One region of the Clostridium sp. RTP31139st1_H3_RTP31139_211217 genome, then DNA from elsewhere that is predicted to be linked to it. Evidence: riboswitches for the same ligand, from Rfam matches in the RefSeq annotation. Region 1 holds a riboswitch; the other holds the start of a gene.
What was found. A riboswitch is a leader RNA that binds a small molecule or an ion and turns the genes downstream of it on or off. The one in region 1 is predicted to bind lysine.

Region 2: another riboswitch for lysine. It lies ahead of lysA (diaminopimelate decarboxylase); the one in region 1 lies ahead of ABUA17_RS16005 (aspartate-semialdehyde dehydrogenase).

Annotation. Positions count from the first base shown of each region.
Region 1 covers NZ_JBCOAB010000053.1:12,391-20,783, reverse strand. Annotated here, with positions in the region: partial or broken gene ABUA17_RS16025 (IS3 family transposase) at 1-321, shown strand, start outside; gene hslO (Hsp33 family molecular chaperone HslO) at 385-1,269, opposite strand; gene ABUA17_RS16015 (class I SAM-dependent DNA methyltransferase) at 1,283-2,023, opposite strand; gene ABUA17_RS16010 (alpha/beta-type small acid-soluble spore protein) at 2,142-2,393, opposite strand; lysine riboswitch at 2,578-2,750, shown strand; gene ABUA17_RS16005 (aspartate-semialdehyde dehydrogenase) at 2,901-3,896, shown strand; gene dapA (4-hydroxy-tetrahydrodipicolinate synthase) at 3,907-4,785, shown strand; gene dapB (4-hydroxy-tetrahydrodipicolinate reductase) at 4,800-5,552, shown strand; gene ABUA17_RS15990 (hypothetical protein) at 5,685-5,849, shown strand; gene ABUA17_RS15985 (peptide ABC transporter substrate-binding protein) at 5,882-7,537, opposite strand; gene ABUA17_RS15980 (ABC transporter ATP-binding protein) at 7,637-8,393, opposite strand, start outside.
Region 2 covers NZ_JBCOAB010000016.1:26,345-34,737, forward strand. Annotated here, with positions in the region: gene ftsH (ATP-dependent zinc metalloprotease FtsH) at 1-625, opposite strand, end outside; gene lepB (signal peptidase I) at 672-1,202, opposite strand; gene ABUA17_RS08765 (DUF3006 domain-containing protein) at 1,190-1,417, opposite strand; gene lysA (diaminopimelate decarboxylase) at 1,983-3,275, opposite strand; lysine riboswitch at 3,495-3,661, opposite strand; gene ABUA17_RS08775 (beta/alpha barrel domain-containing protein) at 3,811-4,485, opposite strand; gene ABUA17_RS08780 (DUF1576 domain-containing protein) at 4,778-6,019, shown strand; gene ABUA17_RS08785 (hypothetical protein) at 6,023-6,367, shown strand; gene sfsA (DNA/RNA nuclease SfsA) at 6,623-7,315, opposite strand; gene ABUA17_RS08795 (hypothetical protein) at 7,800-7,976, opposite strand; gene ABUA17_RS08800 (PTS transporter subunit EIIC) at 8,375-8,393, shown strand, end outside.

The DNA of each region.
Region 1 (8,393 bases):
ACAAAATTTAAATTACATAAGGATGCATTTATTCACTCAGACCAAGGGGCTCATTACACAAGTCCAAGATTTCAAAAATTATTAAAGTCTAAAAATCTCGGACAATCTATGTCCAGACGCGGTAATTGTTGGGATAACGCCCCGCAGGAATCTTTTTTGGGACATATGAAGGATGAAATTAATTATAGAAGTTGTACGACTTTTGAAGAACTTAAAGGCATAATCGATAATTATATAAATTATTATAATAATTACCGTTATCAATGGAATTTAAAAAGGCTGACTCCTGTAAAATACAGAAATCAGCTTTTAGCAGCTTAGCCCCTTTTTTTTAATGTCCTTGACATAGGGTCCACTTTAAAAATACTTGGTTTTATTTTTTAACTATTTACTAATTTTTGATAATAGTTCTCCTATTTCTTCTTTAGTAAATACATATGTCTTATTGCAGAAATGACATTTTAATTCTTCATTTTTTCCATCTTCATATATTTCTCTTAAATCTTTTTCTCCAATAGAAATTAAAGCTTTTTCTACCTTTTCTCTTGAGCAGTTACAGTAAAATTCTGGAGTCACTTCTTCAAGTATTTTTAAGTCCATGTCTCCGAAAATATACTCTAGTATATCATCCATGCTCTTTCCTTCATCTAACATTGTTGTTAAAGAAGGAATTTCCTCTAATCTATAAGTTATTATATCAGCTAAAAATTCATCTGCTCCTGGTAACATTTGAATTATGAATCCACCAGCTACCTTAATAGAATAATCCTTATCTACTAAAACTCCTAATGAAACAGCTGATGGTGTTTGTTCAGAAACAGTGAAATAATATGCTAAATCTTCAGCAATTTCACCAGAATGTATTGGTACTTGACCAACATATGGATCTTTCATGCCTAAATCTTTAATAACCATAAGTGTTCCATTTTTACCTACATATCCACCAACATCAAGCTTTCCATTTGCATTTAACGGTAAATCACCATAAGGATTTCCAATATACCCCTTTACTTTAGCACCTTCATAAGCAGTTACAACTACTCCTTCCGCATCTCCGCCACCATTTATTCTTAAAGTCATTACTTCATTTTCAGACTTTAATGTAGCTCCTAATAAGGCCCCTGCTGTTAACATTCTCCCTAATGCTGCTGAAGCTACTGGCGTACATTCATGTATAACTCTTGCATCTTCTACTAAATTAGTAGTTGTTCCTGCAATTATTCTTACCATTCCATCTTTAGCTACTGCTCTAATTATTTTATCGCTCATATTTGACCTCCAACTATTGAATTTTCTTTACAACATATACTATTCTCTCACTATTTGCTTGTACATTATCATTAGAATATCCATCAAATTTATTAATAAGCTTAAAATCTAACTCTTCTAAGATACTTTCTAACTGAGACTCTTTATAAGCCCTTTCAAGATGTTCTTCTTCAAATCTTTCATATAATTCTCCCTTTTTAACAAAGAAAGTTAAAAACATAGATAATAAGTCATCTTCAAAAACATTTTCCCAAGTATAAAAAACATCTTCCTCACTATATGTATAAATATTATTACCTAGTATCTCTGATAATTTATAATACGAATTAACATCAAATATAAATAATCCGTCATCTTTTAAATGTTCATATACACCTTTAAAATAGTTTTTTAAACCCTCTATATCTGTTACATAATTTGTAGAATCTAATACCGAAGTAATTAAATCAAACTTTCTATTTAAAGAAAGCTCGGTCATGTCTTGACAGATTATCTTACCTTTAATACGTTCACTTTTTAACTTATCAAAAGCCTCTCTAAGCATATCTTCAGATAAATCTACTCCGTAAATATTTTTAAAATGTTTTGCTATTCTTACTGTAACATTACCTGTACCACATGCTATATCTAAATAATCATTAAATTCTATATTATTTTCATTACAAATTCTTAATATACAATCTACCATTTCATCATAATTTATATCTTCATTTATTAATTCATCATATATCTTTGCAAATTCTCCATAAGCCATAATATCCCCCCTCACTTCATTAAATTGTGAGAAAATCTTATAATAATGTAAATTATAATACAAAAAAATAAATTTCTATGTTTTATATTACTATGATACTAAATATTAAGTCAATCCATTATTTTCTTCCTAAAATCTGATCATTAGTTGGTAACTTTAATTCTTTTTTTCTTTTTGTCATAATTCCACCTATTCTACCTGTTTCTTCAGCAGTTAATCCTCCCCATCCACACTCATCTACTTTTTCACTTAAGCCTAATTCTTCTGCGATTTCATATTTTATCTTTTCACGCATTTTTTCTTGTGGTGTAAGTTCTTTATTAGTCTTAATTTTTGACTTTATTATCTTCTTTAATGGTGTTTTACTCATGAAAATTCCCCCTATATAAAATTTATAAAAATATTTTCTCCTATATCTTTTATATTTATACAAAATACGCTGTTACAATTTTGTAATACATTCATATAATAAAATTAAGTATATATGAATAAATTACTAAATATTCCTTGAAAGTTTTGTATATAAAAGGTATAATCTAAATCATATAAGTTTATAAATAGATAGAGGTGCGGTACTTAAGAGTATTATTATGGATTTAAGCGTGTTAAAATAATAGGAAAGGATTTATCGCCGAAGTATATAGCCTAAGCTTTACAGCTATATAACTGGGGGTATGTATAATATGCATATTTCTGTCACATTTTTATGTGGTGAGCTATCATTTAAGGATTTTTTGTATTTATATGTACAGTATACCTTGAGTGATAACTCAAGGTTTTTTTAATAGTAAATTTAATCTTCCTAAATTTGGACAGAATATTTTCTATTATTAAATTTATATATGCAAATATTAAGAGTAAAAAAGGGGGAACCAAAATGTACAATGTTGCAATTGTTGGTAGTACTGGTAATGTAGGTAGAAAATTTTTAGAAATATTAGAGGAAAGAAATTTCCCTATTAAAAATCTATATCTTTTTGCTTCTCAAAGATCAGCAGGATCTTATTTAGAATTTAAAGGTCAAAAATATATAGTAGAAAATACTTGTGAAGAAAATATCAAAAATAAGAAAATAGACATTGCATTATTTTCAGCAGGTGGAGATACAAGTTTAAAATTTGCTCCTATTTTCTCATCATATGGAGCAGTTGTTATAGATAACTCAAGTGCTTGGAGAATGGACAAAAACGTTCCTTTAGTTGTTCCTGAAGTTAACCCTGAGGATTTAAAAAATCATAATGGAATTATTGCTAACCCAAATTGTTCTACAATTCAAGCAATGGTACCATTAAAAGCTTTATTAGATAAGTATGGAATAAAAAGAGTTGTGTATTCAACATACCAAGCTGTTTCAGGGGCAGGAATGCAAGGTATAGCTGATTTAGAAGATGGTTTAAATGGAGTTGCTCCTAAAAAATTCCCATACCCAATAGCTGGTAACTGTCTTCCTCACATAGACGTATTTTTAGATAACGGTTATACTAAAGAAGAAGAAAAAATGATTAACGAAACAAGAAAGATTTTACACGATGAAAATTTAAGAATAACTGCTACAACTGTAAGAGTCCCTGTTTTAAATAGCCATAGTGAAAGCATTAATGTTGAATTAAATAATCCATTTGAAATAGAAGATATATTTACATTATTTGAAAATACACCTGGATTAACAGTTTATGATAATGTTAGCGAACTTAAATATCCAACACCGTTAGAAGTCTCAGGAAAAGATGATGTTTACGTTGGTAGAATAAGACGTGATTTTAGTATAGATAATGGATTGAATTTATGGGTTGTTGCAGATAACATAAGAAAAGGAGCAGCATTAAATGCTGTACAAATTGCCGAAGTATTAATTAATAATAACTGGCTTTAGGAGGAATATAATGTCAATTTTTAAAGGCTCAGGTGTAGCTATAATTACACCTTTTAATGAAAATGGTATAGATTTTGAGAAATTCAGAGAATTACTTGAATGGCATATAAAGGAATCTACTGATGCTATTATCGTTTGTGGTACAACAGGCGAAGCAACTACAATGACAGAAAAAGAAAAGAAAGATGCTATTAAATTCACAGTTGATACTGTAAATAAACGAATCCCTGTTATTGCTGGTACTGGTGGAAATAATACCAGAACTTCTATAGAAATGAGTCTTTATGCAGAAAGTGTTGGTGTTGATGGTTTACTTGTTATTACACCATATTATAATAAAACAAATGCTGAAGGATTATTTATGCATTTCAAAGCAATTAACGATGCTGTAAAGACTCCAATAATACTTTATAATGTTCCAAGTAGAACTAATATGAACATTACAGCTGAGACATTATTAAAACTTACAGAGCTTAATAATGTTGTAGCAATAAAAGAAGCTAGCGGAAACTTAAGTCAAATAGCTAAAATGAAAGCTTTATGTGGTGGCAAAATTGATATTTATTCAGGCAACGATGACCAAGTAGTTCCAATAATGTCACTAGGCGGAGTTGGCGTAATTTCTGTTGCAGCTAATATCGTTCCGAAAACTATTCATGATATGTGTAAATATTATTTAGAAGGTGATTGTTCTAAAGCAACAGCTTTACAATTAGAATATTTAGATTTAATTAACGATTTATTTATTGAAACAAATCCAATCCCTGTAAAAACAGCTATGAATATTATGGGAATGAATGTTGGCGAATTAAGATTGCCTCTTTATAAAATGAATGACAAAAATCAAGAAACTTTAGTTAATACACTAAAGAGACACAAATTAGTATAGAAGGAGTATATTTTATGGTTAAAGTACTATTAAGTGGATGTTGTGGAAAAATGGGAACTGTTATTACTAATTTAGTAAGTGAATTTCCTAATTTAGAAATTGTTGCTGGTATTGATAAATTTCCTAAGGAGGAAAAATATCCTGTATTCACTACACCAGATGATGTTAATATAGAATATGATGTTCTTTTAGATTTTTCTAACATTAGCACTTTACACAAATTATTAGAATTAACAGAAAGAACAAAAAAACCTTTAGTAATTTGCTCTACTGGTTACAATCAAGATGATTTAAATTTAATAAATGAAAAAAGTAAAACTTTACCTTTATTTAAATCAGCTAATATGTCTTTAGGTATTAACCTTATTAACTCATTATTAAGAAAAGTTACTCCTTTATTATATGGAAATTATGATATTGAAATAATTGAAAAACATCACAATCAAAAATTAGATTCTCCAAGTGGTACTGCATTACTTTTAGCTGATACTATAAAAGAATCAATTTCAGAAGAAACTCACTATGTTCATGGTAGAGATGGGCATAAAAAGAGAGAAAAAAATGAAATAGGAATTCATGCAGTTAGAGGTGGATCTATAGTTGGAGATCATGATGTAATATTTGCTGGAACTGGTGAAGTTATTGAGTTATCTCATAAAGCTATTTCAAGAGATGTATTTGCTATCGGTGCTTTAAAAGCATGTGAGTATATGGCTACAGTATCAGAAGCTGGACTATACAATATGGATGATGTTTTAGGTTTATAGAAAAGAGCTACAAAAGTAGCTCTTTTTATTTTGCTTTTAAATTGCTATGAAAGATTTGGATATATATTTCTTATTACTTTTGTATATACTAAGCTTGTAAATTATATATTGATATTTAGGAGGAATTTTATTATGCCAAAAGATAGTCAACCTGATAATAAAGTTGCTAGAATGGAAAAATGCAATTATCAAACTCCAATTACTGAAGAAGGTCATAATCATAATCCAAATTTAAAACATAAGTCTGTAAAAAGAGAAGGAGTTTCTAGCAATCATTACAATCCTGCTGGAAATTAAAAAGAGAGTCATATTTGACTCTCTTTGATTAATTATTCTTTATATGCATATTTGAAAGAAATTTTTCCTAATGTAGAAATTCTAACACCTTTAACATTTTCGTTTGCAGCTGTTACTGTTGTATAGTAATAGATTGGTAATATTGGCATTTCATCCATTAATATATCTTCAGCTTCTCTTAACATTTCAAGTCTCTTTGCAGAATCTGTTTCAACTTTTGCAGCAGCAATTAATTCATCATATCTAGCGTTGCTAAATCCGCAATCGTTGTTTCCTCCACCTGTAACCCATAAATCTAAGAATGTCATTGGATCTATATAATCCCCAATCCATCCATGTCTTGCAATTTGATAATCACCTTGTTGTCTAGTATTTAAGAATACAGCCCATTCTTGGTTTGTTAATTCAACATTTACACCAATTTCTTCCCAGTTTTGTTGGATGATTTGGCATATATCTTTATGAGCACCTTCTGAATTGTACATTAATTCTATAGTTGGAATCCCATTACCATTTTCGTAACCAGCTTCTTTTAATAATTCTTTTGCTTTTGCTATATTTCCTTCCATATCTGATGGATCATAATATTCTTTTGATGCAAAATCATTACCATTTTCATCTGTAATACCTTGTGGAACAAAGCTATATGCAGGAATTTGTTCTGCTTTACCAACGTTATCAATTATTTCTTGTCTATCAATAGCAAGATTTAAAGCTTGTCTAACTAATTTATTGTTTAAAACTTCTTTAACATCTTCACTTAAAGTATCTTGCTTACCAACATTGATTGCAAAGTAATAGTTTCCTAATTTAGGGTTAACATGAACTAACCCTTCTTCTATACCTGGTTCAATTTCATTTGTTGGTACAGAGTTAACCATATCAAAGTTTCCAGCTTTTAATTCTGAGTATGCAGTAGTATCATCTGTAACTAATTTAAAAGTTAAAGATTCTAATTTAACACTGTCTTTATCCCAATAGTTTTCATTTTTTTCAAAAACTAATTGATCTTTCATATCCCATTGTACTAATTTAAATGGACCATTTGAAACATAAGTTTCAGGGTTAGTTGCCCATCCTTCTGGATTAGCAGAAACTATATCTTCTCTTAAAGGAACATATGTTGTAAATGCTAATAATTGTGGGAAGTATGCAGTTGGAGTTTCTAATGTAACTTCTAATGTTTTTTCATCAATTACGTTAATTCCAACTTCTTCTGCTGTTGCTTCTCCATTATAAAACTTTTCTGCATTTTTAATGTAGAATAATTGATAAGCATATTCAGCAGCTGTTTCTTTATTTAATGCTCTTAACCAAGAGTACTTAAAGTTATCTGCTGTTACAGCTTCTCCATCAGACCATTTAGCATCTTCTCTTATTTTGAAAGTATATACTAATCCATCTTCAGAAACTTCCATACTTTCAGCTGTACCTTCTACTGGTTGATCATTTTCATCAAGTACCATTAATCCTTCAAATGCGTTTAAAATCATAGTTCCAGCACCTGAAGAATTGTTTAATGTTGGGTCCATTGTTTCTGGATCCTCACCTAAATTAAATACCAATTGTTGGTTAGAAGAACTACTTCCACTATTAGATGAGCTATCGCCACAACCAATAAATAAAGAAGTAGCTAATGTTGCAGCTAATACAACTGCACATAACTTTTTAAGTTTTGAACTTTTCATTGAAATTTTCCCCCTTGTTTTTCTTTATCTAAATTGCATTTCTGCAATGTGATAACTTTTGTATGACTGATTAAATTATAATTTAATCAGTCTAATTAATTATTTATATAAATGACAAGCAACAAAATGTCCTGGTTCAACTTCTTTTAATTCTGGATTAATTTCAGAACATACCTTCATTGCATCTTTACATCTACCTTTAAATCTACAACCTGGTGGAGGATCTATTGGTGATGGAATATCTCCTTCTAAAACTATTCTTTTATTAGCCTTTGCTACCTTAGGATCAGGTATTGGAACTGCTGATAAAAGTGCTTTAGTATAAGGATGTTTTGGATTCATATAAACATCATCTGCTGGACCTTTTTCTACCATTTGCCCTAAATACATAACTCCAATATGAGTTGATATATGTTTAACCATTGAAAGGTCATGTGCTATAAATAAATAAGTTAATCCAAATTCTTCTTGTAATTCTTCAAGCATATTTATAACTTGAGCTTGAATAGAAACGTCAAGTGCTGATATTGGTTCATCACACACTATGAAATCTGGTTGAACTGCTAATGCTCTTGCTATACCAATTCTTTGTCTTTGTCCACCTGAGAATTCATGAGCATATCTATTAATGTGACTACCATTTAAACCTACTTTATCTAATAAATATCTAATTCTATCTTCTCTTTCTTTTCCTTTAAATAACCCATGAATATCAATGGCTTCACCGATAATATCTCCAACAGTCATTCTTGGATTAAGTGATGCATATGGATCTTGGAAAATCATTTGCATATTTTTTCTTAAAGATACCATCTTCTTTTCACTTAAACCTGTAATATCTTGTCCATTAAAAATT
Region 2 (8,393 bases), on a different contig from region 1:
GCAATTTAGCACCTATTTCTGTATATCTCTTAGGGTTATGAAGGAAATCTATTATTTCTGTTAATGATTCTTTAGCTTCATCTTGCCCTGCAACATCTTCAAAACTTACTTTTATATCTTTTTCAACATATACTTTGGCATTACTTTTACCCATGCCACCCATGCCCATTGGACCTCCGCCCATTTTTTTAGACATTTTGTTAAATATAAATCTAACCACAAAGAACATTATTACTAATGGAAGTACATTTAATATAATAAAGTCCATCCATACAGATTGTTGCTTTGTTATTTGAGGATAATACTGTACGTCATTATCTATTAATAATTGTATTAAATCTGGATTATCTGCATTTCCTGTATAAAGAACTTTACCTTTCATATCACTTGAATCTTGAGGTGTTATTACAAGTGCTGTCCCATCTACAGTAACTTCTTTAACTTCCTTATCTTTAACCATTTGAACAAATTCATTATATGAAATTTCCTTTGTCGTTAACATTTCCTTAGCTGTCGAAAATGAATATAAAAACAAGAAAGCTACTACAACATAAATTAATAAGAACTTATTATTGTTATTCTTCTTCTTTTCTCCGCCTTTTCTATTGTTCACATTATTATTCATACTTTTTTATTTCTCCTACTAACTCTTAATGTCTTTTTATAAGCTCTTATTCTATTTTTCCAAAGTCTTTCCATGGATATACCTTTATTTGAGCTTTACCTTTTATTTCACTACCATCAATATATGGATCATTCCAATATCTAGAATCTAAAGACCAATATCTATTATCTCCTAAAAAGAAATACTTACCTTCTGGCACTTCAAATTCACCTGTATAATTATCTGCGGTTCCTATATAGTTTTCTTGAAGTGTTTCTCCATTTACGCTAACCACACCATCTTTTATAATAACTTTATCACCTGGTAATCCTATTAGTCTTTTAATCATATCTTCATCTTTTTCTTCCGAATGAAAAACTACTATCTCACCACGCTTAAGCTTTTCTGGATTATAAACTCTGCTAACAAACAATCTATCACCAACATTTAATGTTGGAACCATAGATTCTGATGGAATTTTAACCTTAAAAATTAAAAACCTATTAATTAAAAATGCTAATATTACAGCTACTACTATTGGTACAATCCAATCATTAAAAAAGTTCGTTTTTTTTACATCTTGGCTCACTCTTCCCACATACCTTTCATTAAAGCATTTATATTACTTTTTCGCTCTTTAGTTGCGTCTTCATTTACCTTAAATGAATTATCATCAATCTCAACTACTACATCGCCTTCACTAGGTTTAGTATCAAACAAATTTATATCTATTAAGATTATACCCTGTTTTTCATCTTCTAAAACAATAGAATTTCCTTCTATTCTGTCCACTATAAATTTCTTTTTTCCCATACTAATACCCTCTGTTTATTAATCTTTATTTAAGATGTAAAGTCAATAACAAGTAAATAAACTATATACTTTAAATTTATTTATATTGAAACTTACCATAATTTCAATAACTGCTTATAAGTATATCACATTTCATTAATAACTAATAGTATCACTCTTCATTATATAGTGTTATTATGTCATTTCTGTTACAAAAAATTTAATGTTATATTAAAATATTAACTATTAATACTTTCAAAGTATTTAATTTATAATACTGATTCAAAATATTTATATACTTAAATATAATTAAAAAATTTTAAGCTATAAAATAAAAATAACATTGTTAGTAAGATTAATACAAGAGAAACTTAAAGCGAAAATATTTTTAGCTAACACTCTTAGTAAGTGACAAGCTTAATAACTGACAGGTAGCAAATGACAAGTGTAGAGTTTAGGAATAAATTCAGCTCAACCTGAATTTAAAAACAAAATAGCCTAAATCATCTCCGATGATTTAGGCTATTTTTTAAAGAAACTCCTAAGGAGTTTTTAATTCAACTCTTAACTATTAACTCTTAACTACCTAAACTTCTAGCTCTAAAAGTTCCTCATAACTTTGTCTCTTAGATACAAGCCTTACAACTCCATCCTTAATAAATACAACTGGTGCTTTAGGATTTTTATTATAATTACTAGACATTGAAAATCCATATGCTCCTGTTGAAAATACAGCTAATATATCTCCTATCTCTGGCTTTTGTATACAAATATCTTCAATAAATATATCTCCTGATTCGCAACACTTTCCTGCTATTGCAACCCTAGTATTAGCTTTTTCATCAATTTTATTAGCTATAGCCATTTCATACTTAGCTCCATATAATGCAGGTCTTATATTATCAGTCATTCCTCCATCTACAGAAACATAAGTCCTAACACCTTCAATATTCTTAATTGCTCCAATTGTATAAAGTGTTATACCTGCATTTCCAACTATTGACCTTCCTGGTTCTATAGTTAGTATTGGTCTTTCTATATTTAATCTTGAACAAACTTCATCAACTTTATTTAATATTACCTCACAGTACTCCTTTGGTTCTCTTGGTTTATCTTCATCAGTATAATGTATACCGAATCCACCACCTAAATCTAATTCAGGTATTATATGTCCTGTTTGGTCCTTAATTTCTTTCATAAAATTCATCATTATTTCAACAGCATCCTTATAAGGTTCTGTTTCAAATATTTGAGATCCTATATGGCAATGTAAGCCCTTTAAATTCAGATTTTCACAATCTAAAGCAAGTTTTACTGCATTCATAATAGTTTCTCCAACAGGTGCAAATCCAAATTTTGAATCTATTTGTCCTGTTTTAATATAATCATGTGTGTGAGCTTCTATTCCAGGGGTTAATCTTAAATAAATATCTTGCTTTATATTATTTTTTCCAGCCTCTTCATTTAGCATTTTCATTTCATCTAAATTATCTACAACAAATCTTCCAACCCCAAGTTTAACTCCTAATTCAATTTCTCCTCTGCTTTTGTTATTTCCATGAAAATACACTTTATTTAAAGGAAATCCCGCTTTATATGCTGTAAATAATTCTCCCCCAGATACTACATCTAAATAAAGTCCTTGCTCATTTACAAGCTTACACATTGCCTTTGTTAAAAAAGCCTTCCCTGCATATGCAACTCTATTATGATTCTCTTTACACTTAAAATTATCATAATAACTTTTGCATGTGCTAATTAATAAATTTTCATCCATTACATATAGCGGTGAACCAAATTCTTTAACTAAATCACTACAGCTAATTCCTCCTATACATAATTCATTACTTTCAATTTCCATTGCCCCAAATAATTTCATTGTTATACCTCCAAAATATTATTAATTAGGAGTTAGATATTATAGACGTCATTAATAGGTTATTCACTAAAACTACTTTTGTTATCCATATTCACAAACTACCAATTTATAAAAATAATAATAAAAAACTACCCCTATAGAAAACCTATTGAGGTAGTTTACTTATTAAAATGCAATTTTAATTCAAAAATAAATTCAATTCCCTTGATTGAATAATTGCACCTTTTTAGCACTCCACTTTCGTGACAGTTATACATATATTCTATGCATACCCAGAAATAACTTTTTGCATAAATTATTCCTTCGGCCATCATACCTTTCATAAATCATCTTAGCTCGCCAGCTCCTATTTACTACTCTTTATAAACAGCACCTCTAACATAGGTATTCTATTAAATTTTCTCTTAAATAATTAAACTCACTTTTCTCTGTTATGCTTAAAAGTTTCATTCATATATCATATGTACATCGTTATTAATATGATACCATATTAATTGAATTATTCAACCATATTTTATTTTTTATTCCATTTTAATTATTCACTTCTATATTTATCCATAAGATTACTCATAGTATCACCATTTGCTGGTGGTGTATAAGTTATTGCATTTGCTCCTGCTTCTATTGTTTTTCTTATTGTTTCTTCATTTGGCCCTCCTGTAGCTATAACTGGAAAATCTGGGAACTCGTCCTTTATCTTTTTAACTATCTCTGGAGTGTTTTTACCACCTGAAACATTTAATATAGTAGCTCCTGCTTCTATTCTTTCTCTTATATTTTCGTGAATAGATACTACCGTCACTATTAATGGTATATCTATAGTTTCTTTAATTTTTGAAACAACCTCATTTGACGTAGGTGAATTAACAACTACTCCCATTGCCCCTTTAAACTCTGCATCTAATGCTAAATTAACAACTCTTTTACCTTGAGTTATTCCTCCTCCAACTCCACAAAAAACTGGTACATCTGCAGCCATTACTAAAGCTGCTGTTATTAACGGTTGAGGAGTAAATGGATATACAGCTATAATAGCATCTGCATTTGTATTCCTAATAATTGCAACATCAGTTGTAAATAATAAAGATTTTATTCTTTTACCAAATATTTTTATTCCTGAACAATCTCTAATACATGAAGGTACTTCAATAACATGACTTCTTAAGATACCTTTTATTTCAGGTACAGTTTTATGCTTTTTAATCTCCATCTTAACACTCCTATTACTTGTTTTATAAATATAATTATACTAGTTTAATTCAAGATTTAAAGAACTTTAAAACAAATTGAACTAAAAGTTAACACTTTATATATAAAAAACAAATAAAATTTGATAAAATATTAATAAATATGCAATATAGTATTTTATGTTAGAAGTAACTTCTTTTCCTAACGTTGAATGAGCACATTGTATTTATTTTCTATTAACTAGCTTTTAAATTAGGAATATTAGTTCACTTCAATATATTTAAAATTTATAATTTGACTTATGAGGTGTTTTAATGAAATCTTTTAAAAATTATTATCCCCCATATGTAATCCTTTCCTTTTTGTATTTATTATTCATTATTTTTGCATTCTTCTTAGCTTCTCCACTGGAAATCTATCAAGGATTAAAAAGAATAATATTTTCTTCTGATATACTAATAACAGATTATATGGAACTTGGCGGAATTGGTGCCGCTTTAGTTAATGCATCATTAACTAGTTTATTATCCATTTCACTTTTAATGATTAACGGTATTAAACCTAATGGGTCAACAATTATGTCTTTATGGCTTATGACTGGCTTTTCTTTTTTAGGTAAGAACATTTTTAATATATGGCCTATTATTTTAGGAGTTTACTTATTCTCAAGATATCAAAAGGAACCTTTTCTTAATTATATTTTAGTAGCAATACTTGGGACTAGCCTTTCTCCTATAGTTAGTCAAATAAGCTTTGGAGATCATTTATCCACTCCAATAGACTTTCTAATTGGAATATTACTTGGGGTTTTAGTTGGCTTTATATTACCACCTATAGCCTCTCATAGCATTAAAGCTCATAATGGATATAACTTATACAATATAGGCTTTGCTAGTGGATTACTTGCCACTTTATTGATGTCTATATTAAGGAGCTTTGGAGTAAATTTTGATTCAAGATTAATTTGGCATAGTGGTTCTAATAAAATATTATTTATTCTATTAATGATATGTTGTTTTTACTTAATTATAGTTGGATTAATTCGTGGCAAAAATAAGAAATCTACTTTATCCACTATAAATAAACAAACTGGTAGACTTATTAGTGATTTTTATATCCTTTTTGGTGAAACAACTTATATAAATATGGGTATATTAGGAATACTTGCTACTCTTTTTGTTGTACTTATTGGTGGTGACTTAAATGGAGCTACAATATGCGGTATTTTCACTATAATTGGATTTGGTGCCTTTGGAAAAAACATAAAAAACACAATTCCTGTTGTTATTGGAGCAAGTATTGCTGCTTTATTCAATGTAAATCCTATCACTTCACCCTCTTTGCTATTATCAATATTATTTTCTACAACTTTAGCTCCTATATGTGGTAAATTTGGTTGGAAATATGGTATACTAGCTGGTGTAATTCACGTTAATATAGTAACAAATATAGGATATTTGCATGGTGGGCTTAATCTTTATAATAATGGTTTAGCAGGCGGCTTTGTAGCAATGATATTAATTCCGTTAATAACCACCTTCAAAAAGGAGATTTAACTTATGAAATTTAAAATTGAAAAAAACATTAAAATCATTAACGAATTAATTGCTTACTTTTACAAATTTGGAACTACCGATGTTCATATTGATTTAAATTCTGATTCTAAGAATTCTTACTTTAATATTTATGGTAAAATAGATAATATTTCAAAAGATGAATTAGAATCTTTAATAGATATATTAAATACTCCAAGGCAACGTGAAGTAGAAAATTATTATTGGAACTTAGGCGGTGAGTGTGAGTTTGATACTGAGCTTACATTAGTAGGAATGATGATAAATTCAGCTAAAGTTACTTATATTGATAATGTATTAACCATTAGTATTATTAGAGAAGAAAGTTAGAAATTCATCATTTATAAATAACAACCTTTGTTAGTTTAAAGTCTCAATTTTAGCAATTGAGAAATTTCAACTGATAAGTGACAAGCTTCATTAGTTTAGAATGATAAGTTTCAAATTGCAAGTTAAAGAATAAATTTAGCTATGGCTAAATTAAAATAAAAAAATAGCTTCAATAATTAAAATGATTGAAGCTATTTTTTTAAAGAAACTTCCAAGAGTTTCATTCTTAACTTGTCACCTGTCACTTGTAACTGATTAAAGTATTATTTCAACTGGTTCATTTATCTCGATTCCATCTTCAGTAACTATGCAATTATACGCAAAAATATCTACACCATTTTCTTTTGCAAATCTAAGAGCCTTACCAAACTCCTGATCCCTTTCATCATTTGGTGAGAATTTATTAACATCTTTTAACTGAATTAAGAACATTGCTCCAGCACCATACCCTTGCTTTTTAGCTTCTACTAATTCTAATAAATGCTTTGCTCCTCTTTCTGTCGGTGCATCTGGAAATCTTGCATATCCCTTATCCTCTAAAGTTACTCCCTTTACCTCTAAAAAATATTCTTCATTTTCATCATTTGAAATCTTAAAATCAAATCGGCTTTTTCCAAAAGTTTTTTCTCTCAAAATTTTAGTATACTGACTAAGTTCTTTTACCTTACCATTTTTTAATGCTTCTTCAACTACTTTATTAGGTATCTGTGAATCTATACTTATTAATTTATCTTCCTTATATACTGCCACTAAATCATAGGGGGTCTTCCTAGTAGGATTTAGTTCTTCTCTTAGAAAAACTGTACACCCTGGTATAAGAAGTTCCCTACATCTTCCTGTATTAGGTACATGTACAGTAATCTCTTCTCTATTTAATTTAACTACTGCATTAAATCTATTTGGTCTGCTTATAAATTCTGCTGTTACTATTTTTTTATTATATTTCATGTTTTCTCCTCAAATCCTTACAAATTATGTCTTTTTTCTATTATTATTTAAGATTTATTATATCTCTTAATAATAGTTATCCACAACCTATAATTATATATTCATATGTTTTTATCCGAATAATTACTTAAATATCGGGTTATCCACAGATTTTGTCCACAATTCTGTTAATATTGTTGATAACTTTTTAAAAGAATGCTTGTTCGATTTTTTTTATTCTACAAACTGCTTGTTTTTTTTACATTACCCCCTATATAGTTATTAATTTTTGTAGTACCCTAATATATTGTGTCAATACTTTGGAAAAAGTTTTCAACACTTTTTAAAAGTTATCCACATTTTGTGGATAACTTTTCTTATATATATTATTAGCAATCCACATATTAATCATTTTTAACATATAAATTATTTACTTAAATATAAAAATAAGCTGTGGATTACATTAAAATATTTATACTTAATATAACCCACAGCTTTAATTAAATTAAATCATTTTCTTTTCCTTAAATAATGTCACTAAATATTGAATAATAAATATTGCTGGTCCTAAAATTACAGTAACTATTGGCCAAACAATATGACTTTGAGATTTTTCTTTAGCTAATTTATATGAACAATATACTGAAGCTATTAATAATGCATATGAAAATATGTATGACATTCTGTCTCCCCCCTATTGTTTAATAATAATCATTTTACAAAAAAAATATATTATTCTCAATGTATTTTTCTAGGATTTTATCATTTTGTTATTTATACTTATTGTTTATTACATTTTTTCCCTTTATAAAAAAATTTTTTTATAAAAATCCTTTACAGCAGTTTTTTACTATGCTATTATAACTAATGTAATCGAATAACGAGCGTGTTACTGGTGATGCAGGCAAGGCTTAAATATGTATAAATTATTATTATATCTCAAATAATACTTATGGGATAATTATATAATTTATAGATATTTGGGCCTTTTTTTATTGTTTAATTTAAAACATTACATTTAGTCCCATGCTATTATATTTAATTTATTAAAAAACTATAGATTTTAGGAGGAATAATAAAATGATGCAATTTCTACAAA